DNA from 3 places in the Streptomyces sp. NPDC002574 genome. Region 1 is predicted to be linked to each of the others. Evidence: riboswitches for the same ligand, from Rfam matches in the RefSeq annotation. Region 1 holds a riboswitch; each other region holds the start of a gene.

The links. Region 1 has a riboswitch for cyclic di-AMP ahead of ACFYXS_RS24710 (NlpC/P60 family protein). Riboswitches for the same ligand answer to the same signal wherever they lie in the genome.
Region 2: another riboswitch for cyclic di-AMP. It lies ahead of ACFYXS_RS18550 (M23 family metallopeptidase); the one in region 1 lies ahead of ACFYXS_RS24710 (NlpC/P60 family protein).
Region 3: another riboswitch for cyclic di-AMP. It lies ahead of ACFYXS_RS22200 (transglycosylase family protein); the one in region 1 lies ahead of ACFYXS_RS24710 (NlpC/P60 family protein).

Annotation. Positions count from the first base shown of each region.
Region 1 covers NZ_JBIARB010000010.1:17,358-24,854, reverse strand. Annotated here, with positions in the region: gene ACFYXS_RS24720 (peptidoglycan DD-metalloendopeptidase family protein) at 1-930, shown strand, start outside; gene pcrA (DNA helicase PcrA) at 1,004-3,442, opposite strand; cyclic di-AMP (ydaO/yuaA leader) riboswitch at 3,738-3,901, shown strand; gene ACFYXS_RS24710 (NlpC/P60 family protein) at 3,909-5,042, shown strand; gene ACFYXS_RS24705 (hypothetical protein) at 5,068-5,421, opposite strand; gene ACFYXS_RS24700 (NlpC/P60 family protein) at 5,762-6,835, shown strand; gene ACFYXS_RS24695 (LuxR C-terminal-related transcriptional regulator) at 6,869-7,497, opposite strand, start outside.
Region 2 covers NZ_JBIARB010000007.1:233,926-241,422, forward strand. Annotated here, with positions in the region: gene ACFYXS_RS18505 (DUF2277 domain-containing protein) at 1-217, opposite strand, end outside; gene ACFYXS_RS18510 (hypothetical protein) at 243-626, opposite strand; gene ACFYXS_RS18515 (very short patch repair endonuclease) at 717-1,148, opposite strand; gene ACFYXS_RS18520 (hypothetical protein) at 1,369-1,848, shown strand; gene ACFYXS_RS18525 (hypothetical protein) at 1,906-2,109, shown strand; gene ACFYXS_RS18530 (hypothetical protein) at 2,262-2,486, shown strand; gene ACFYXS_RS18535 (PfkB family carbohydrate kinase) at 2,508-3,368, opposite strand; gene ACFYXS_RS18540 (DUF6227 family protein) at 3,538-4,299, shown strand; gene ACFYXS_RS18545 (hypothetical protein) at 4,444-4,725, shown strand; gene ACFYXS_RS18550 (M23 family metallopeptidase) at 4,815-6,110, opposite strand; cyclic di-AMP (ydaO/yuaA leader) riboswitch at 6,122-6,260, opposite strand; gene ACFYXS_RS18555 (hypothetical protein) at 7,040-7,210, shown strand; gene ACFYXS_RS18560 (hypothetical protein) at 7,246-7,497, shown strand, end outside.
Region 3 covers NZ_JBIARB010000008.1:455,671-463,167, forward strand. Annotated here, with positions in the region: gene ACFYXS_RS22190 (putative bifunctional diguanylate cyclase/phosphodiesterase) at 1-402, opposite strand, end outside; gene ACFYXS_RS22195 (SAM-dependent methyltransferase) at 399-1,214, opposite strand; gene ACFYXS_RS22200 (transglycosylase family protein) at 1,418-2,566, opposite strand; cyclic di-AMP (ydaO/yuaA leader) riboswitch at 2,571-2,781, opposite strand; gene ACFYXS_RS22205 (aldo/keto reductase) at 3,439-4,446, shown strand; gene ACFYXS_RS22210 (GNAT family N-acetyltransferase) at 4,484-5,122, opposite strand; gene ACFYXS_RS22215 (peptidylprolyl isomerase) at 5,220-5,717, shown strand; gene ACFYXS_RS22220 (D-arabinono-1,4-lactone oxidase) at 5,933-7,198, shown strand; gene ACFYXS_RS22225 (pyridoxal 5'-phosphate synthase) at 7,234-7,497, opposite strand, start outside.

The DNA.
Region 1 (7,497 bases):
GCCCGCGAGCCGGAGGCCGGTCCCCACGGGACCGCCGCGGAGGACTGGGCGGACGGCGAGGACGCCTACCCGTTCGACGAGCACGACGCCGAGGACCCGCACCCCGCCGAGCCGGAAGAGGAGTACGACTCCGCGCACCGCGCCGACGACACCGGATACGACGGGGACCCGGACGGCGCGCCCGTCCTCCCGCGCCCCCGCGCCGGCAGCCGCCGGCGCCGCCCGGCCCGCCGCTCGGCGCTGCTGACCGTCGCCGTCCCCTCCGTCGCCGTCATGGGCGTCGCGGCCTGCGCCGCCGCCGTGACCGTCAACACGGAGGAGGGCGACACCAGCACGACGCAGGCGGACGGCATCGTCGGCGGCGCCAAGACGCCCACCACCAAGCTCGACCAGCAGCTGGCCGGGGTGAACCGGGACGTCGACGACTTCGCCTCCCGCGCCAGCCGCACCCAGGAGCGCCTGGACATCAAGGAGCGCCAGGCAGCGGAGCGGAAGAAGAAGGCGCAGGAGGCCGCCCGCAAGGAGGCGCTGCGCCCGAAGTTCCTGCTCCCGGTGACCGAGCACGGCCTGAGCGCGTACTTCGGTCAGGCGGGCGTCAACTGGATGTCGGTCCACACGGGCATCGACTTCCCGGTCAGTTACGGCACGCCCGTGATGGCCGCGACCGACGGCACCGTCCGCACGCAGTGGAACAGCGCCTACGGCAACATGGCCATAGTGACCGCGCCCGACGGCACGGAGACCTGGTACTGCCATCTGAGCAGCACCAAGATCCGCTGGGGCAGCGTCAAGGCCGGCGAGGTCATCGCCTATTCCGGCAATTCGGGCAACTCCACCGGACCGCACCTGCACTTCGAGGTCCGCCCGGCCGGTGGCTCGGCGATCGACCCGCTGCCGTGGCTGCTCAAGCACGGCCTCGACCCGCGCTGAGCCCCTCCTGCAGAGTACGTCCAGGCGCCCGTGCGGCTCCCCCACGGGAAGCCGCACCGGCAATCCCGGTCCGCTAGAGCTTCTCCACCGGCGCGTAGCGCAGCAGCAGCACCTTCGGCCGCTCGTCGCCGAAGTCGATGGTGGCCTTGGCCTTCTCACCGCTGCCGTCGACGGAGACGACCGTGCCCAGCCCGAAGGTGTCGTGGTTGACCCGGTCCCCCACCGTCAGCGCGATGACCGGCCGGTCCTGGGTACGCCGGGTGGCGAAGCCGGACGGGCCGCCCTTGGACGAGGACCGCGACAGCATCGAGGCCGCCGCCGACACCGAGGCGGACGGTGTCGGGGAGGACCCCGTGCGCCGCCACTCGATGAGCGATTCCGGGATCTCCTCCAGGAAGCGGGAGGGCGGGTTGTACGACGGCTGGCCCCACGCGCTGCGCATGCTCGCCCGCGTCACGTACAGCCGCTGCCGCGCCCGCGTGATGCCGACGTAGGCGAGCCGGCGCTCCTCCTCCAGCTCCTTGGTCTGGCCGAGCGCGCGCATGTGGGGGAAGACCCCGTCCTCCATGCCGGTCAGGAAGACCACGGGGAACTCCAGGCCCTTGGCGGTGTGGAGGGTCATCAGCGTTATGACGCCGCCCCCCTCCTCGTCGTCCGGGATCTGGTCGGAGTCGGCGACCAGCGCGACGCGCTCCAGGAACTCGGCGAGCGTGCCGGGCTCCTCCTCGGTGCGCTCCTGCTCGAACTCCAGGGCCACCGCCGCGAGTTCCTGGAGGTTCTCGACGCGGGTCTCGTCCTGCGGGTCGGTGGAGGCCTGGAGCTCGGCCAGGTAGCCCGTGCGCTCCAGCACCGCCTCCAGGACAGTGGCGGGGCCGGCGCCGGAGTCGACGACCGTGCGCAGTTCCTCCAGCAGCTCGTTGAAGCGCTTGACGGCGTTGGACGAGCGGGCGGCCATGCCGTAGGCCTCGTCGACCCGGCGCAGCGCCGCGGGGAAGGAGATCCGCTCGCGCGAGGCCAGGGCGTCGATCATCGCCTCGGCGCGCTCGCCGATGCCGCGCTTGGGCACGTTGAGGATGCGGCGCAGCGGGACGGTGTCCTCGGGGTTGGCGAGCACGCGCAGGTAGGCCAGGACGTCCCGGACCTCCTTGCGCTCGTAGAAGCGGACTCCGCCGACGACCTTGTACGGCAGGCCGACGCGGATGAAGACCTCTTCGAAGACACGGGACTGCGCGTTGGTGCGGTAGAAGACCGCGACCTCGCCGGGCCGCGCGTCGCCCGCGTCGGTCAGCCGGTCGATCTCGTCGGCGATGAACTGCGCCTCGTCGTGCTCCTGGTCGGCGACGTAGCCGGTGATGACCGGACCCTGGCCGGCCTCCGTCCACAGGTTCTTGGGGCGGCGGGAGGCGTTGCGCTCGATGACGGCGTTGGCGGCGGTCAGGATGTTCTGGGTGGAGCGGTAGTTCTGCTCCAGCAGGATCGTGCGCGCCTGGGGGTAATCCTCCTCGAACTGGAGGATGTTGCGGATGGTGGCGCCGCGGAAGGCGTAGATGCTCTGGTCGGCGTCGCCGACCACGCACAGCTCGGCCGGCCCCTCGCCGCCCTCCTGCGCGTCTCCGCTCGCCGTGCCGACCAGTTCGCGCACCAGGGTGTACTGCGCGTGGTTGGTGTCCTGGTACTCGTCGACCAGGACGTGCCGGAAGCGGCGCCGGTAGTGCTCGGCGACGTCCGGGAAGACCTGGAGCAGGTTGACCGTGGTCATGATGATGTCGTCGAAGTCGAGCGCGTTGGCCTCGCGCAGCCGCGACTGGTACATCGCGTAGGCCTCGGCGAGCTTCTTCTCGAAGGGGTTCTCCGCCTGGTCGGCGAAGGTCTCCTCGTCGATGAGCTCGTTCTTGAGGTTGGAGACCTTGGCGCTGAAGGACTTCGGCGGGAACTGCTTGGGGTCCAGGTCCAGGTCGCGGCAGACCAGCGCCATCAGGCGCTTGGAGTCGGCCGCGTCGTAGATGGAGAAGCTGGAGGTGAAGCCGAGCTTCTTGGACTCCCGGCGCAGGATGCGGACGCAGGCGCTGTGGAAGGTGGAGACCCACATCACATTGGCGCGCGGGCCGACGAGTTGCTCGACGCGCTCCTTCATCTCGCCGGCGGCCTTGTTGGTGAAGGTGATCGCCAGGATCTGACCGGGGTGCACCTTGCGGGCGCCCAGCAGATGGGCGATGCGGTGGGTGAGCACCCGGGTCTTGCCGGAGCCGGCGCCCGCGACGATGAGCAGCGGGGAGCCGGTGTGCTCGACGGCGGCGCGCTGCTGCTCGTTGAGCCCGTCCAGCAGCGCGGCGGGGTCGACGGCGGGGCGCGGCGCGCCGTCCCGGTAGTAGGCGTCCCGGTCCGCGGGCGCGTCGAAGCGCCCCTCGAAGAGGTCGTGCGGAACCGCTTCGGCCTCCTCCTCGGGGGGCGGCGGGTGCTCCTCCCGCGGTTCGAAGCCGGCCAGGAAGCTGTCGTCAAAGAGGCTGCTCATCGCCTCCCGAGTCTAGGCGGTGGGACCGACACCGGTGCGCCGCTTCGAGGAGCCCGGCGGACGCGGGGCCCGCGGCGGCGCGTGCCGGAGAGCGGCCGGAGGGACGCCGGGCAGCCGCCGGAGGGGTGCGAGAGGGCCGCCGTAGTACCACCGGAGGGGCGGGCAACGGCCCGGATGCGTAAAGGTCACGAAATGATTGCGGACAATTCGAACACCAGCCTTCCCAGGAGCCACCCCAGTTGACTAGCGTGCCCCCTCAGGCGGTCCGCACCGAACGGCGGCGACCGAGCCGTCACGGCCGCCTCCGCTGAGTCCGGCGACCGCCGGAGCCGGGGACCCACCACTTTGGGGTGAATCGGTCCGTACGGGCGCACCGCGCGTGCGCCCGGACGACCGTAGGGCGGCCTTCCGAAGCCCGAACCCGACAGCTAACCCGGTAGGCGGTCCACGGAAGGAGCCGTCCGACTTGGCGACGCACCGCAAGCCGCGCCCCCGCATGCTCACCGTCCCCGGCCCGCGCACGGCCGTGGGGCTCACGACCGCCGCACTGGCGACCGTCACCCTCCTCGGCGAGAGCGCCAGCGCGGCGCCCGCCTCCCCCGACAAGCCGTCCATCACCGAGGTCAAGGCCAAGGTGGACGCGCTCTACCACCAGGCCGAGGCGGCCACCGAGCGCTACAACGGCGCCAAGGAGCAGACCGACAGGCAGCGGACGCAGGCCGACCAACTGCTCGACCAGGTGGCCCGCAGGACGCAGACGCTCAACGACGCCCGCCGCACGATCGGCGAGTACGCCTCGGCCCAGTACCGCGGCGGCGGTCTGGACGGCACGACGACCTTCCTGCTCACCTCCGACCCGCAGCAGTTCCTGGACCAGGCGCACCTGATGAACCGCCTGTCCGACCGCCAGGAGCACGCGATGGAGGCCTTCCGCACGCAGCAGGAGGCGACCACGCAGAAGCGCACGGAGGCCGTCCAGAGCCTGCAGAAGCTCACCGAGGCGCAGACGCGGCTGGCGACGGAGAAGCGGGCGGTCAAGCAGAAGCTGGCCGCCGCGCAGCAACTGCTCAACACCCTGACGGCCCAGGAGAAGGCGCGGCTGGCCGCACTGGAGAAGAAGCGCGAGCAGGAGGCCGCGGACAAGGCCCGTGCCATCGCCGCCAAGGAGGAGGCGGCGCGGAAGGCGGCCGGGGGCACGTCGGTCGCGGGAGGCGGTTCGACCACGACCTCGACGGCGTCGGGCACCTACGCCGCCAAGGCGGAGAAGGCGATCGACTTCGCCCGTGCCCAGATCGGCAAGCCCTACGTGTACGGGGCCACCGGCCCCAACTCCTTCGACTGCTCCGGCCTGACCCAGGGCGCCTGGGCCGCCGCGGGCGTCTCCATCCCCCGCACCACCTACGACCAGGTCGACTTCGGCTCCCGCGTCACCGCGGACCAGCTGCAACCGGGCGACCTGGTCTTCTTCTACTCGGACGTGACCCACGTCGGCCTCTACATCGGCGGCGGCCAGATGATCCACGCGCCCCACACGGGAACCGTGGTGAAGATCGCCCCGATCACCGAGATGCCGATCTACGGCTACGCCCGGATGGCCTGAGTCCCCCGCCTCCCCGCTGAGGGGCTCAGGTCCAGAGCACGGCGATGAAGATGTTGGCGGTGGTCAGCGCGCCCACGGCGCCGAAGGCCGCCGCCGACACCTTCTCGTCGTCGCGCTTGACGTAGACGAGGCCGAGGACGACCACCAGGACGGCCAGCTTCACGCCGATCTTGACGTTGTTCACCGGCTGGTCGTCGGCCTGGTTGAGCCCGACCAGCAGCGCCCCGGTGACCAGCATGGTGAGCGCCCCGTGCAGCATGCCCGGCACGAAGCGCGCGTCGCCGCGGCCCATGGCCTTCATCTGGGTGAGGAAGCCGCCGAGCAGGGCGGCGATGCCGATGATGTGCAGGCCGACGACGAGGTTGATGAGTACGTCCATGGCTCAGGACCCTAACCACGCCCGTATCAGCATTCGGCACCGAGGTGGGCCCCTTCCGGCGCATCGGTCACGGCTGGACCGCGAATGACCAGGTCACCCGTCGAACAGCGGTCATCGGGGATCAGGTAGTGGCCGAATCGGACCAGTCCCGCACACTCCACCGCCGGCTGCCGACGCACAGGTTTAGCGTCCTGCCCCAGGTGGCCGATCCCCACTGCCGGCGGGACTCGTCGTCGGCATCGGCCACCCCCGCCGAAGGTCCGGCGGCGGCGCGGCTCCCCGTCCGTCCGCCGCCGGACCGCGGGCAGCAAGTCCGGCAGCTCGGAAGGAGTGACGGCGCGTGGCGTCGCACAGAAAGCCCAAGGAGCGCACTCTCACCGGCTCCACCGCGCGCACGGCCGCCACCCTCGCCATCGCGGGAGCGGCCTCGGTGACGGTGTTCGGTGAGACCGGGCACGCCGAACCACGGCTGACCACCTCCGAGGCCAAGGCCCGGGTGGACCGGCTCTACCAGGAGGCCGAGCAGGCCACCGAGCGGTACAACGGGGCGAAGGAGAAGGCCGACACGGTCCAGCACCGGATCGACGACCTGCAGGACGAACTCGCCCGCAGGACCGAGCGCCTCAACCGCACCCGCGACGGACTCGGTTCGATCGCCACCGCCCAGTACCGCAGCGGCGGCGTGGATCCTGCCATGCAGCTCGCCCTGGCCTCCTCGCCCGACCAGTACCTCGAACGGGCCGGACTGCTGGACCGCATGAGCAGCCGTCAGAACGCCGCGCTGCACGCCCTCGGCTCCCAGCGGCGCGAGATCGAGCAGTTGCGCACCGAGGCCGGGACCGAACTCGACGAGCTGCGCCGCTCCCGCGCCGAACTGGCCCGCCACAAGCGCACCGTGCAGGAGCGCCTGGCCTCCGCGCAGCGCCTGCTGGACGGGCTCACGGCGGGCCAGCGGGCCGCCGTCCTGGCGGACGGTGGCCAGGGCGCGACCCGTTCCGGCGGGCGGGCCGGCCGCGCGGTCGCCGCGGGCTCACGGTCGGCGCTGGCGCCCGCGGTGGCCCCCAACGCCCGCGCCGCGCGCGCCGTCTCCTTCGCGTACGACTCCCTCGGCCTGCCCTACGTCTGGGGCGCCACCGGCCCGTCCTCGTACGACTGCTCGGGCTTCACGCAGGCCGCCTGGCGGTCCGCCGGGGTGGAGCTGCCGCGCACGACGTACACGCAGATCAACGCCGGCAGCCGGATCTCCCGCTCCGAACTGGCCCCCGGCGACCTGGTCTTCTTCTACTCCGGGATCAGCCACGTCGGCCTGTACATCGGCAACGGCATGATGATCCACGCCCCGCGCACCGGCGACGTGGTGAAGATCGCCCCCGTCGACCAGATGCCCTTCGCGGGGGCCACCCGCCCGGCGTGATCCCCGCGTGGTCCCCCGCTTGATGCCCCTCGCTCAGACCAGCCGGCGCGCGGTGGCCCAGCGGGTGAGCTCGTGCCGGTTGGAGAGCTGGAGCTTGCGCAGCACCGCCGAGACGTGCGACTCGACCGTCTTGACGGAGATGTAGAGCTGCTTGGCCACTTCCTTGTAGGCGTAGCCGCGGGCGATCAGCCGCAGCACCTCGCGCTCGCGCTGGGTGAGCCGGTCCAGGTCCTCGTCGACCGGAGGGGCGTCGGTGGAGGCGAAGGCGTCCAGGACGAAGCCGGCCAGCCGGGGCGAGAAAACCGCGTCGCCGTCGGCGACCCGGAAGACCGAATTGACCAGGTCGGGACCGGTGATGGTCTTGGTGACGTAGCCGCGGGCACCGCCGCGGATCACGCCGATGACGTCCTCGGCGGCGTCGGAGACCGACAGCGCCAGGAAACGCACGGGGTGTTCGGGGTCCGCGCTCAGTCCCGCGCAGCGCTTGAGCACCTCGACCCCGCCGCCGCCCGGCAGGTGGACGTCGAGCAGCACCACGTCGGGCCGGGTCGCGGTGATGACCGCGACCGCCTGGTCGACGTCGGCGGCCTCGCCGACCACGTCCACGCCGGTCCGCTCGGTCTCGCCGATCTCGGCCTGGACCCCGGTGCGGAACATCCGGT
Region 2 (7,497 bases), on a different contig from region 1:
CCGGCGTCTGCTGCCCCCGCACCTCGATCCCGGAGAGCAACTCCCGCGTGGCCGCGGCCACCGCGTCCACGGCCTCCTCGAAGACCTCCCGGTTGTGCGCCGCCGGCGCCCGGAACCCGGAGATCTTCCGCACGTACTGCAGGGCGGCCGCCCTGATGTCCTCTTCACTGACGTCGGCCGTCATCGGCGGACGCAGCGTCTTGATGCTTCGGCACATACGACCAGTGTGCCCGGCCCCACTGTCACGCCCACCCCGCCCGCGGCCGCCGGCCCCACCACCAGCCGCCCCCGCCGCCCGGAGCGTCGTCGTCCTCCACCGTCAGCTCCATGTACCGGCCGTCGACCTCCCCCAGCGCCTCCCCGTACACCTCCGCCACCGGCCCCGGCAGCTTCCGCGCCAACCCGGCCACCCCGTCCCGGCACACCAGCTCCGGCCGCCCCGTCACCCGCCCCGCCCCCAGCCCCCGCACCACCCGCTCCCACGCCTCCAAATGCATGCGCGCCTCCCACAGCACGCTCCCCTCCACCTCCCACAACGCCTCGTCCCCCACCCCGTACGGCGCCCGCCGCAACGCGTCCAGCGCCTGCTCGAAGCCATCGGTGACCGGGGTCTCGCTCGCACTCATGCGCCCATGCTGCGCCAATGGGTCGCGCCGCGCCCGCCGCGAAGGGGTCGTTCGGGCCACGAGTCCACTGCTCGGTCCCGGCACGTCATATCAGGACGTAATTCGGGACGCCCGCTCGGCCGCCACCGCGTCGGCGACTCGATGTGCGACGTCTTCGGGCGGTTCGTGCTCCCAGAACCTCAGGACCGTCCACCCTGCCGCGCTCATGTGGGCCGTGGTCTCGTGGTCACGTGCCATGTTCTTGTCTAGCTTCGCGCGCCACCATTCGGCGTTCGAGCGCGGGCTCGTGGCGTGCTGCGGGCAGCCGTGCCAGAAGCATCCGTCGAGGAACACCGCGATCTTCAGCTTGCCGAAAGCGATGTCGACGCTCCTGCGCGGCATGCCCGGCACGGGGACGTGCACCCGGTAGCGCAGACCACTGCCGTGCAGTATCCGGCGAACGGCCAGTTCCTGAGCCGTGTCACGAGAGCTCTGCCGGCTCATGCGCGCCGCGACGGCCGGTGAGGATGCTATCGGGGGCATGGGACCAGTATGGCCGCGTCGCCCGGCCCCGGCGGCGTTGCCAGGCCGATGTGCCCAGCGGCAATTCGTCGCCTGATCTTGTTGCAGAACTGCCGCTTGAAGGTTCCTGCACCACTCCCCGGAGCGACCTTGTGTCACCGCCGTGCAACACGGCGTACCCCGTGATCCACTCCTCCCGTTTCCGGTGCATCCGCAGTTCAAGAGCATCGGAGGAGTCCCCATGGAGCGAGCGAACGTTGCAGCGCGGTACGTCGCGCTGGTGATCACCAGCGCGACCGCCCTGTTCATTTCGTCGACTTCACCTGCGTCGGCCTCAGCCATTGGCTACGGAAAAGTCGCGGGCTACTGCTTCGACATGAAGGGAACCCAGGTCTGCGTCCCGGCCACTACCATCGGGCACTTCATCCAGGGTTCGAGCCGCACCATCACACGCCAGGAGGCGTCCATTCAGGACACTCTCGGCGCAGACACGGCCGGCGGCCGGTGGTGCAACTGGCGGATCGACTGGCGCTACTCCGACACAGATGGCCGCACATATCTCACGAGTCGGGGGCCTGAGCACCCGAAGTGCGCGTACATGAGCTCCCTGGGCCGCATCGACACGACGCGACGGACGTTGAAGCACTACGGAAAAGCCTGCGCCGACTTCATCGCGGGAGGGACCAGGCGCGGGACGCAGTGCCACAACATCATCGACTAGCAGGTCGGGAGCAGCACAATGGGCAATGGTTTTCAGAGCGCACTAGGCAGCAGGTTGGTGCGCTGGTTCCTGGCCGTGACCCTGAGTTTCGTCGTCGTCGCGATCTTCGTACCGCTGTGCCTGGCGTTGCTCCCAGGCGGTGTGCAGGACTCGCTCTCGGACGCCACTGTCGGATGGATCGTCCTGATCGTAGGCGTAGCGCTCAGCGCGATCGTCCTGTGGTGGACCTCGTCCCGCGACAGTGCTCAGGAACGCAATTAGGCCCGGGGCTACCTCATTCATCCCCACCCCACAAGCAACACCCGTGAATTGACGGCGCCGTGAGCCCGTGTCGGGGACTGTGGGCGGGCGTTGAAGCACTGACGGGAAAGTCCCGGTGCCTGAGCAAGGTCACGGAGCAAGGCGGAATCCCCATGAGCGACAAGTCGTCGAGTACACGGCAGGGACGGTTGGTGCGGTGGCTGCTGGCGGCGGGGGGCAGCTACCTGTGCGCGATGTTCGTCGTGCTGGGCGGGCTGTCGCTGCTGCCGAAGCACACGCAGACGTCGCTGTCGGAGACCGCCGTGGGGTGGGCGGTCCTTGGGGTGGCGACGGCGATCTTCGTGGGGTTCGCGGGGCGGCGCAGCGGGAGGTCGTGAGGGAGGCGGGCCACCCGCGCCTCACGTTCGCATCCATGCGCGCGTGCCGAAGGAGGCGCAGGAGCGGGAGGCGGTGGTGGCCGCGGAGCGAAGGGTGGTGGTGAGGAGGGCGGGGGTGAGGCGGGTGCGGACGTGGGTGAGGAGGGCGTGGGCGAGGGCGCCGTGGAAGATGTCGCCGGCGCCGAGGGTGTCGGCGACGGCGGTGGGGGCGGGGACGGGGACTTCGCCGCCGGCCCACAGGACGGGGAGGGGACCGCGGGTGACGATCGGCCAGGGGACGCCGGCGCCGCGGAGGAAGGCGAGGACGTCGGCGGGGGACGACGTGCCCGGGGGGCGGAAGTCGGCGGAGCAGACGGCGAGGTCGGTGTAGGGGAGCAGGGGTGCCGTGCCCGGGCGCCAGCTGCCGGCGTCGAGCAGGGTGGGGATGCCCGCGGCGCGGGCGTGGCGGACCGCCGGGAGGGCCAGCGCCGGGTGGTGGGCGTCGACCAGGACGAGGTCGGCGGAGGCGACGATCGCTTCGAGGTCGTCCGGCGGCGTCGGCTGGGCCGATGCCGGGGAGGCCACGGCCCGGTCGCCGGTGGACTCGGTGACCAGGATCGTGGAGACGGCCGGCGGCTCCGGGGAGTCCGCGGTGAGGTTGAGGACGGCGACGCCGAGCGCCGCGAGGTCCTCGTCGATCGCCGTGGACAGCGGATGGCCGCCGAAGGCGGTGAGCAGGACGGCCTCGCCCCCGAGGTGGGCGAAGGTCGCCGCGGCGTTGGTGGCGGGCCCGCCGGCCGCGATGAGCTGGGACGAGGCGGTCAGCTTCTCGTTGGGGGCGGGGACGCGGTCGACCCGCGTGATGACGTCAAGTGTGCAGAGGCCTACGAAGAGCGCGCGCATGGGCGCATAGTGGCATCGGGGGGTACGCCACGGGGGCCATCCCGTTTACGCGCCTCCTACGGGTAGGGGTGCACCATTTTTCCCGTACCCCCGACGCGGAGTGCTCACGGACCACTACGCTGTGTGCTCAGCAATGGTGCGCGGGGAATGCCGTAAGCAGGAGGACCGCATGGGGAACGCGCGACCAGGTGGGGCAGGTCCGGCGGACGTCGAGGTGGTGCTGGCCCGGGCGCAGAACGCGTTCGAGATCGACGACGTCGTGCTGGGGCGGCTGGAGACCGCGCTGATGGGCTGCACGGAGCTGGCGTCCTTCCGCCAGCGCAAAGGGCCGCCACGGCGGTTGAGCCGGCGCACGCTGCGCCACACGTTCCTGCTCGCGGACGGCGGCACCCAGGTGCTGTGGGAGATCGAGCACAACACCGGCCCCGGCGAGGACCCGCTGTACGAGGTGTACGCCGACCCCGAGGTGCTGCTCGCCGCGCAGCATGTGATCGACCTGCGTTTCGGCGAGCCCGCGCCGCAGGAGCTGGAGGCGGAGGCCGCGGAGTGGCTGGCCCGGCTGCCGCGGGTCGGTGCGGAGCCGCTGCCCGGTCCGAGGCAGTACATGCGGGAGGACTCCGCGGAGCACGCCTGGCGGCTGCTGCGGCGTGCCGAGAACCGGGACGCGCCCGGTGACGACCTGCGGGTCCGGCTGGGCTCGGCGGTCGGTCACGACATCGCGTACGTCACCGGCCGGCACACCCGTATCGGGACCGGCCGCGTGGTGGGCTGGACGCTGTACGAGCACGCGTTCCTGCTCGCGAGCGGCGAGGAGCTCAGCCTGTGGGAGGTCGAGCACACCATGACGCCCGACGGGCGGCCGGTGTGCGAGGTCTACGCGGACGAGACGGTGGCCTGCGACGCGGCGGACGTACGGATGGAAGCGCTCTAGCGCCTTTCCCGGCCATGGCGCCGCCGCGCGTCCCCGGGGCGCGCGGCCTTCTCCCGTTGCGGCCTTCTCCCGTTGCGGCCGTCTCCCGTTGCGGGCGCTCCGCAGCCGGGGGAAATTGGGCGTAGAGGGAAACGGGAGGTTCCCATGACGGTCCTGGCGGAGGTCGAGTTCCCGGGCGTGACGGCCCTGCAGTACGAGGAGGCCAATCACCGCGCCGGATTCGGCCCCGACCATCCCCCCGCCGGATTGCTGGCCCATGCCGCCGTGATCACCAACGACGGTCTGCGGATCGTGAACGTGTGGAACTCGGCGGAGGCGCTGGAGGCCTACCTGGTGATCATGATGCCCGCCGCCAAGGAGTCCGGGTTCCCGGAGCCGAGCGGGCCGCCGCGGGTCTCGGAGCTCTACAACTTCCTCGTCCCGTAGGTCACCGGCGCGGAAACGACGGACCGGCGGCCTGGTGTCGGGGGTGTCACCAGGCCGCCGGGGTCCGTACGCAGAGCGTCAGCTCAGGATCACGGGGTCATGCCCATGCTGCGCAGCCACGGCATCGGGTCGATCGGGTCGCCGCCGCCGGGGCGGACCTCGATGTGCAAGTGCGGACCGGTGACGTTGCCGGTCGCGCCGACGCGGGCGATGGTGTCGCCGGTGGAGACCTTGCCCGAGGTGATGAGCATCGAGGAGAGGTGGCAGTACCAGAGCTCGGTGCCGTCGTCGAGGGTCAGGATGATGCGGTAGCCGTACGAACCCGCCCAGCCGGCCGAGGTGATGGTGCCGCTGTGGATGGCCTTGGCCGGGGTGCCGGTCGGGGCGGCGAAGTCCTGGCCGGTGTGGGTGTTGGCCCACAGGGAGCTGGACTGCCCGAAGCTCGCGGTGAGGGTGTACGAGGTCAGCGGCAGGGTGTAGCTCTTGGCGAGCTCTGCCAGCCGCGCGGCCTCGGCCTTCTTCGCGGCCTCCTGGGCGGCCTTCCTCTTGGCCGCGGCCTCCTCGCGCACCTGCTGCGCGGCGGCGGCCTTGGCCGCCTTGGCGGCGGCCTGCTGCTGCGCGGCGGACCGCGCGGCCGCGTCGGCGGCGTTCCGCTGCTGCTGGGCCTGGTCGAGGATCCGGGTGCGCAGCGCCTCGCCGGCGCCCGGGGTCAGGGCCTGGGCGACGGGCTTGGCGGTGGGCTGGCTGTCCAGCAGAGAGCCGAGCCCGGGCACCTTGGCCACCTCGGGCAGGTTGGGGAGGGAGACCGGGAGCGGGTTCTTGCCCTCGGCGGTCGCGACACCGCCGACGCCGAGCACCGCCACGGCCGCGACGCCGAAGACCGCCGAACCGCGGCCCAGGGTGCGCTGCTTGGCGACCCGGTGCCGGCCGCGGACGGGGGCGGTGGACTCCTCGGTGGGGTTCCACGGCTCGGCGGCCGGCTCGGGCTCGCCGAACGGGGAGAAGGCCTGCGTGGTGTACGCGTCGCGGGTGTCCGCGTCCGGGGCGGGGCCGGCCTCGGGGGCGTCGTACGCCTCGTCGACGAAGGCGGCGGCCTCGACCGCGCTGCGCGGCTCGGGCACGGGTGCGACCGGCTGGAAGGGGGCGACCGGTTCGGCGACGGGGGCGGGGGCCGCGGCGAGTGCTTCCTCGACCCAGCCGGCGGCGAAGTTCCACTCCGCGGTGTCCCAGCCGTCTATCGCGTTCTTCGTCGGCGGAGTCTGCTCGGCGGCCGGGGGATTCCAGCCGGCGGCCATGTTCCACTCGGCGGTGTCCCACTCGGGGTTGTGGTACCCGGTCCCTTGTTGCTGTTGTCCGGGTATCAGGGCAGGCTCGTTCGACGCCACGCGGGCGCACTCCTTTCCTTCCTTCTCGCCTACCGGGTTAGCTGACGGGTTCGGAGCAGGAAGGTCTCCTACGAGGACCGTGAAGGCCCCCGATTCACCCCAGGAAGTGGTTCCCCGGTTCCCGCGGACGGGATTCGGCAAGCGCACGGCGCCGCCCTGGCGGGCGACGGGTGACCGCGCTGCGTTATCGAACGTTAATAGAGGCGGCACCCAATTCCAAGCCGCTTCGGCGAGTTCGCACTGGGAATCTATGGGGATGGAACGGGCATTTATCCACATTCCGCTGTGACTGCCGTGACCAACGGGAGATGTGAGTGTGCATCAGTCGTTATGCGGAAGGGAGTGCTCTGCTCACGAGGAGTGAGGGTCACCCCGGACCCCGATCGCCCAACGACCCTTTCCTGCGGGCCCCGAGACCTCGCGCCGCACCCTCCGCCGCGCCGCGCGTCGGGAGCCTGCGGTGCACTTCACGCCACTGGGCGCGGCTGAAAGCAACGCGGCGGACGGCGGCCGCGGGGGCGGCGCGGAGCGCGGCGCGCGTGCCGGCGGGACGCGGCGGACGGCGACAGCGGGGAGGGCTTCGGCACCGCGGCCCCTCGCGCATCCCCCCGCACCACTCGACGGCGGCGTGAGGATCGTCACCCTTGACACCCCAGGGTGCGGCATGCTCGCCGCGAGGCAGGTAGGGAAACCCATGCGAAGCGGGGCATGTCGGTCCCGGCGGCGGCCCGCATGCTGATGTGTCATCAACCGCGGGGTCGCCGAGGGGCCGTTGCCACGGCCGCCGACCGCCCTGTCGGGGATGGCCTGGGGCGTACGGCCGGAGCCGGCCGGGAGCGGCGGGGAGCCCCCACGCCCCCTATGCGACGGCCGCGAGGGTGCGTCATCATGCCCGAGTACGGCGGATTCGCCCGATCTTGGAGGCTGGCATGAAGCTGGGCAAGGCACTGGCCAAGGGCTACGCGGAGGAGACCGGCGACGAGCCGCCCGGTGTCGCGAAGGAGCTCGACGTCGCGACGGCCGTGACGGCACGGACGGCCTCCGGCACGGACGACACGCCAGCGCGGGAGCCCGAGAGCGCCGAGGCCGCGGTCCGGTGAGGTACGGGCGCCGCTTGCCGGAGGAGCGGCCGGCGGTGCCGCCGACGGGCTGGAAGCTGGCGTTCCCGATGCTCTCCGCGGACGGCACACACGTCGGCTTCCGAGGCGTCTCCCTCGGCGGGCGCATCGTGTACGGCGTCCTGGACGACGCCCGGTGCGGCTACGGCAGGCGGCACGCCAGCCCCGCCCGTGGCTGCGACTGCGGCTTCTACTGTCTGCACACGGCCGCCGAGGCGCAGGCGCTGACCTGCGCCACGGACTGCGGTGACGCGGTGATCCTCCAGGTT
Region 3 (7,497 bases), on a different contig from region 1:
CTGCAGGGCGCGCGCGTAGCCGGAGGCTATCCAGTGCTGCAGCCGGGCGGAGCGGGTGCGGCCCTCGTCGGCGGGCAGCGACGGGTCCGGCGGCGAGTACAGCAGCAGGTAGGCGTCCACGACGCCGAGGATGCGGGGCAGCGACTCGGGGTCCGTGCAGTGCGCGGCCACCAGCGCCGCGCCGATCTCCGCGCCGGCGCGCGGGTCGAAGGGCTGGGCGTGCAGGGCCGCCTCCAGCCGCGCGGCGAGCGGGAGCAGGTACTCCTCGAACTCGCCGCGGGTCATGGAGGTGGCGGTGGCCGGATAGATCGCCCGGCTCCAGATGATCGCGAAGCGCCGCAGGCTGTCGGCGGGCTCCGGGGCCGGTTCCGGTTCCGGGTCGGGTTCCGTGGTCACGGTCACGCCTTGCGGCCGACGCCCGCGAACCCGCTGAAGACGACCGGGTCGGGCTCGTCGTCGTCCGCGCCGTCCGGCCGCCACAGCGGGGCCGAGACCAGGCCGGGTGCGATGAGGTCGAAGCCGTCGAAGAACGTCTCCACCGCCTCGCGTGAACGCATGATCAGCGGTGAACTGGCGCTGCGGTAGACGTTCTGGACCCGCTCGCCCTCCTCGGGCCGGCGAGGGCCGCCCTCCATGGAGGCATGGGTGAGGACGAGCAGGCTGCCCGGCGCGAGGGCGTCGCGCAGTTCGGCGACGGCCTTGGCCGGATCGTCGGCGTCCTCGAGGAAGTGCAGGACGGCGACCAGCAGCAGCGCCACCGGTCGGTCGAGGTCCAGCAGCCGGCCGGCCTCCTCGCTGTCGAGGATGTCGCGCGGGGAGCGCAGGTCGGCGGCGACGATCACGGCCTCCTCGTTGCCGTCCAGCACGGCGCGGCTGTGCGCGACCGCGACCGGGTCGTTGTCGACGTAGAGCACGCGGGCGCCGGGGCTCGCGGCCTGGGCGACCTCGTGGACGTTGCCGAAGGTGGGTATGCCGGAGCCGATGTCGAGGAACTGGGTGACGCCCTCGTCCACCGCGAAGCGCACCGCCCTGCGCATGAAGGCCCGGTTGGCCTGCATGATCTTGGGCAGGCCCGGGAATGCCTCGATCGCCCGCCGCCCCGCCTCCCGGTCGACCTCGAAGTTGTGCGAGCCGCCGAGGTAGTAGTCGTAGATGCGGGACACGCTCGGCACGGACAGGTCGATGCCTTGGGGGGCCCAGGCAGGACGCTCCATCAACGGCTCCAGCTCGTCGGGATCAGGGCAGCGGGCCGTGCGGACGGCCGCCTGGCTCAGAGGCTACTGATCGTTCGTTCGAGAGGAAACCAGAAATGGAAATATTCGATCCGTTTCGGTCACTCGCCAACGGCAAGTGCCCTGCCCCCGCGATGCGGGGAACAGGGCACATGCCAGCGCCGGATGACGGGTGATCAGTTCGCTCAGATGCTGACGCCGTGCGCCCGCAGGTAGGCCAGCGGGTCGATGTCGGAACCGAACGACGCGGTGGTGCGCACCTCGAAGTGCAGGTGCGGGCCGGTGACGTTGCCGGTGGCGCCCGAGAGGCCCAGCTGCTGGCCCTCGGAGACGGTCTGGCCGGCCGAGACCGACAGCGAGGACATGTGGGCGTACTGCGAGTACTTGCCGTCGGCGTGCTTGATGACGACCTGGTTGCCGTAGGAGCCGCCCCAGCCCGCGGAGACCACGGTGCCGGAGGCGATCGACTTCACCTTGGTGCCGGTGGAGGCGATGAAGTCGACACCGGTGTGGTAGCCCTTCGACCACATGGAACCGGACTGGTGGTACGGGGTGCCCAGCGTGACGTGGTCCAGCGGGGCGGTGTAGCCGGAGGCGGACGAGGTGGTGGACTTGACCGGGGCCGGCGTGCTCGCGGCGGGCTTGTCCGGGAGGGCGACCGTGGCCTTGCCGCTCAGCGCCAGGACCTGGCCCGGGTAGATCAGGTTCGGGTCGGCGCCGATGACGGACTTGTTGGCCGCGTACAGCTCGCGCCAGCCGCCGGTCACGTCCTGGGCGTCGGCGATGGTGGAGAGGGTGTCGCCGCCGACGACCTTGTAGGAGTCGCCGGTGGCCGGCTTGGAGGCGGAGTCGGCGGGCTTGGAGGCCTGCGTGTCCTTCGCGGGAGCGGGGGTGGCGGGCTTGGTGGTGGTGCCGGAACCGGCGACGCTCTGCGGGGTGGCCGACGTGTCGGCCATCGCCTTGGTCAGACCGGCCTTGGGACCGCACACCGGCCAGGCCTGCGGGCCCTGGACCGCCAGCACCTTCTCGGCGACGGCGATCTGCTCGGACTTGGTGGCGAGGTCCGCACGGGCGGCGTACTTGGTCCCGCCGAAGCCGGCCCAGGTGCTCTGGGTGAACTGCAGCCCGCCGTAGAAACCGTTGCCGGTGTTGATGGACCAGTTGTTGGTGCTCTCGCAGCTGGCGACCTTGTCCCAGACGCTCACCGGTGCGGCGTGGGCGCCGGCGGCGCCGACGACCGGGAGGGCGATCGCGGCACTCGTGGTGCCGGCGAATGCGCCGAGGCGGACGAAACGATTGGTCCGCTGACGACGGTGCTTTCCCTTTGCGGGCATGGGGAATTCCTCTCCGACGCCTACGAGGTGAGCTGTCGGGTTCGGGCTGGAGATGCCCGGCCGCTTTGAGGCATGCCGACTAAAGGCACGTCGCTGCGACTTCACCCCAAGCCGTCCCGTGACACGGAACGGCACTTACCTGGGTCCCCCGCTCCTGCCGTGCGGTTCTTGTCATCCGGCTTACGAGTGGCGGCAGGATTAGGCGTTCCACTCGGAAGAATTCCCGCCGGCATCCGGCCTGCGGGACTTGGAAGCTAAACGACGCAATCGCGCCCCGGCAAGGTCCGGAATCACAGCAATCGCCGACCGGCAAGTCGATCAATGAATTCCGTGACGTTACGTGAGAAGTGTCCGCTCTGTGTAGGCGAAATAATGACCCCTGGCGAACGGCATTGCACAGGCGGTGAATACGGGGAAGATAAATCGACGCTCGGTGGCCCATGCCTGCCGGAGCGTGTTCGTCGCGTGACACCCATCACGTGCCTATTGCCTACGCATGCACTGTGGATACATATGTCCGCTTACGACCTTCGATGCCGGATAAGGCATGACATGGGGCGTTCCAACCCGCGTTGCAGGATGGCGTGATGAGGCCCGCACCCGTCGTCGTGTCCAGCAGGACAACCGATGACCGGCCCGCATCGATTCCCGGCGGCGTCGCCGCCCGCCGGGACCCGGGACGCGCCGGTGGCCGGAGACCGGGGCAGCCCGGGCCGGCCCCGCGTCCCGGCGGCACCTCCCGGGCGGTGCGACCGGGGCCGCGGGCAGCGCGTGGGGCGACCCGGGACCCGGGTGACACGGCAGAAGCCCCAGGGGTAGCCTCCCAATCCCGAACATTTTCTTACATCGACACCTCGACCGGGAGCCCCCGCGTGCCCTACCTCGCCGCAGAAGACCGCTACGCATCAATGGAGTACCGCCGCACCGGCCGCAGCGGGGTCCTGCTCCCCGCCGTCTCCCTGGGCCTGTGGCACAACTTCGGCGACACCTCGCCGCTGGAGACCCAGCGCGCCGTGCTGCGCCGTGCCGTCGACCGCGGGGTCGTCCACCTCGACCTCGCCAACAACTACGGGCCGCCCGCGGGCTCGGCCGAGGCCAACTTCGGCACCCTCTTCGCCCAGGACCTGCGCCCGTACCGCGACGAACTGTTCATCGCCAGCAAGGCGGGCTACGACATGTGGCCGGGCCCGTACGGCGAGTGGGGCAGCCGCAAGTACATGCTGGCCTCGCTCGACCAGTCCCTCGGCCGCATGGGCCTGGACTACGTCGACGTCTTCTACTCCCACCGCTTCGACCCGGACACGCCCCTGGAGGAGACCATGGGCGCCCTGGACACCGCGGTCCGCCAGGGCAAGGCGCTGTACGCGGGCATCTCCAACTACCCCGCGGACGCCCACCGCCGGGCCACCGAGATCCTGCGCGAGCTCGGCACTCCGCTGCTGATCCACCAGGCCGCCTACAGCCTCCTGCAGCGGAGCCCCGAGGCGGGCGTCCTCGACGCCGTCGGCGAGACCGGGACCGCGCTCATCGCCTACTCGCCGCTCGCCCAGGGCCAGCTGACCGACCGATACCTCGACGGCGTCCCCGCGGACTCCCGCATGGCCCTCGGTCACTTCCTCAAGCGCGACGCCCTCACCGACGAGAAGCTCACGCTGCTGCACGCCCTCAACAAGCTCGCCGGCGAGCGCGGCCAGACCCTCGCGCAGCTGGCCCTCACCTGGGTCCTGCGCGACCCGCGCGTCGTCTCCGTCCTCATCGGCGCGAGCAGCGTGGCCCAGCTCGACCAGAACCTCGCCGCCCTCGACGCCGCGCCCCTCACCGAGGCCGAACTCGCCGAGATCGACCGCCTGTCGGCGCAGGCCGGCGTCGAGATCCCGTAGGTCCCGCGCCGCACCGCCCCGGAGGTCCTGGCCGGCGTCAGGACCTCCGCAGGCGGCCCTCCAGGGCCGCCCTGACGCCGGGCCACTCGTCCTGGAGGACGGAGTAGTACGCGCTGTCGCGCACGGTGCCGTCGGTCGCGCGGACGTGCGCGCGGCGGATGCCCTCGAAGCGTCCGCCGATGCGCTCGATCGCGGCCCGCGAGCGGGCGTTGCGGGCATCGGTCTTGAGCGTGACGCGCAGCACGCCCCAGGTCTCGAAGGCGTGCGTGAGCAGCAGGAGCTTGGCCTCGGTGTTGCAGGGGGTGCGCTGGGCGGAGGCGGACAGCCAGGTGCTGCCGATCTCGGCGACCGTGGGCACCCCGTCCGGGCGCGGTGCGATGCGCCCCGCGGGCCAGGCGGGGGTGGCGGTCCAGTAGTCGAGGTCCAGGAAGCGCGTCGAGCCGATCAGGGTGCCGCGCGCGATGTCGACCACGGCGAACGGGAGAGCGACGCCGGTGGCCTGGTCCGCCAGTGCCCCCTGGATGTACCGCTCCATCGCGGGCAGGTCCTCCGGCACCAAGGTGAATCCGTAGGTGTCGCGGGACTCCCGGGCGGCACGCAGCAGCCCGTCCGCGTGGTCCGCGGTGAGCGGCTCCAGGCGGACGTACCCGCCTTGCAAGGTCCCGGTTTCCGGCATGCCCCGGATGCTATGCGCACCGCCGCGCGGCTGGTCAACTGCGTGTCCCGCGCGGGGCGCGGTCGGGAGTGGCGACCGGGGATGTGAAAATGTCGGCATGAGCAACAACGACGTGTACTTCGACATCACGATCGACGGCGAGCCCGCCGGACGGATCGTCTTCACCCTCTTCGACGACGTGGTGCCCAAGACCGCGCGGAACTTCCGCGAGCTCGCCACCGGCGAGAACGGCTTCGGCTACGAGGGCTCGCACTTCCACCGCGTCATCCCGGACTTCATGCTCCAGGGCGGTGACTTCACCGCCGGCAACGGCACCGGTGGCAAGAGCATCTACGGCGCCAAGTTCGCCGACGAGAACTTCCAGCTCAAGCACACCAAGCCGGGCCAGCTGTCGATGGCCAACGCGGGCCCGAACACCAACGGCTCGCAGTTCTTCATCACGACCATCGTCACCGACTGGCTGGACAACAAGCACGTCGTCTTCGGCGAGGTCGTCGAGGGCATGGACATCGTCAAGAAGATCGAGTCCCTCGGCTCGCGCAGCGGCACCCCCAGCGCCCGCGTCGAGATCGCGAAGTCCGGCATCGTCGCCTGACCCACGTCCTGCCGCCCGGCACCCGGGCCGCCCCGCGCGGCCTCCGGTGCCGGGCGCCCGGCTTTCCGCGGTCCCGGTCCGCGACCGGCCCCCGTCCCGGCCGCACCGCGGGCGGCGTACGATCCCCATCGGCGCTGCTCACCGCTGGTGCGCGCCGACCAGTCCGGCCGCCTCACGGCATGCCGGGCGCCGCACGACGGAAAGGAACGACCACGATGTCCGCGGAGAGGAACTGGGGCGGCAACATCGCCTTCCACGCGCGGCGGCTCCACAGCCCGGAGTCCGTCGGCGCACTGCAGGAGATCGTGGCCCGCTCCGAGCGGATCCGGCCGCTGGGCACCCGGCACTCCTTCAGCACCGTCGCGGACACCGACGGCGACCACGTCTCGACCGCGGCGCTGCCCCCCGTGGTCGACATCGACAGCGACGCGCGCACCGCGACCGTGAGCTCCGGCCTGCGCTTCGGTGAGATCGCCGGAACGATCGACCGGGCCGGTTTCGCCCTGCACAACCTGGGCTCCCTGCCGCACATCTCCGTGGCCGGCGCGTGCTCCACCGGCACCCACGGGTCGGGGACCACCAACGCGAGCCTGGCCGGCGCCGTCCGCGCGCTGACCATGGTCACCGCCGACGGCGAGCAGGTCGAGGTCCGCCGCGGCGACCCGGACTTCGAGGGCTCCGTCGTGGCGCTCGGCGCGCTCGGCGTCGTCACGCACCTGACGCTGGACCTGCTGCCCTCCTTCTCCGTGCGCCAGTGGGTCTACGACGACATGCCGCGCGAGGAACTCGGGCGGAACTTCGCCGAGGTGATGTCCGCCGGGTACAGCGTGTCGGCCTTCACGCGCTGGCAGGACCCCCTGCTGGAGCAGGTGTGGCTCAAGGAGCGCGTCGAGGACCCCTCCACGCCCCCGGCCCCGGCGCCGCGCGAGTGGTACGGCGCCGTCCTGGCCGACGGCCCCCGGCACCCCGTCCCGGGCATGCCCGCCGCGCACTGCACGCCGCAGAACGGCGACGTCGGCGCCTGGTACGAGCGGCTGCCGCACTTCCGGATGGAGTTCACGCCCAGCAGCGGCGAGGAGATCCAGTCGGAGTACTTCGTGGACCGCGCGGACGCCCCGGCGGCGTTCGACGCCCTGTGGAAGGTGCGCGAGCACTTCGCGGCCGCCGTGCAGATCGGCGAGATCCGCACCATCGCGGCCGACGAGCTGTGGCTGAGCCCCGCGTTCGGGCGCGACAGCGTCGCCTTCCACTTCACCTGGATCCCCGACACCGCGGCCGTCCTGCCCGCCCTCGCGGCGATCGAGCAGGCGCTGCGCCCGTTCTCCGCCCGCCCGCACTGGGGCAAGCTCTTCACCACCCCGGCCGCCGACCTCCCGGCCCTCTACCCGCGCTACGACGACTTCCGCGCGCTCGCCGCCCGCCGGGACCCCTCCGGCACCTTCCGCAACGACTACCTGCGGGAGTTCTTCCCCGGCCACTGACCGAGCGCGGTCGACCGCCGTGGGCCGCCGGGGACCTACGGCCAGAGCAGTTGCCTGGTCCAGCCCTGGTCGCCGGCGCGGTAGACCAGCCGGGTGTGCCGTCGTTCCTTGTCGCCCTGCCAGAACTCGACGGAGACCGGACGCAGCGCGTACAGCGTCCAGCCCGGCGCCACGAGGCCCGGCGTGCGGGCGAGTCGTGCCGAGGACTCCCGCACGGCCGCGTCCCGTTCGGCCAGGTCGGCCAGCGGCTGCGACTGCCGGCCCAGCAGGGCCTCGGCGCGCGCGCCCGGCCCGCGGGC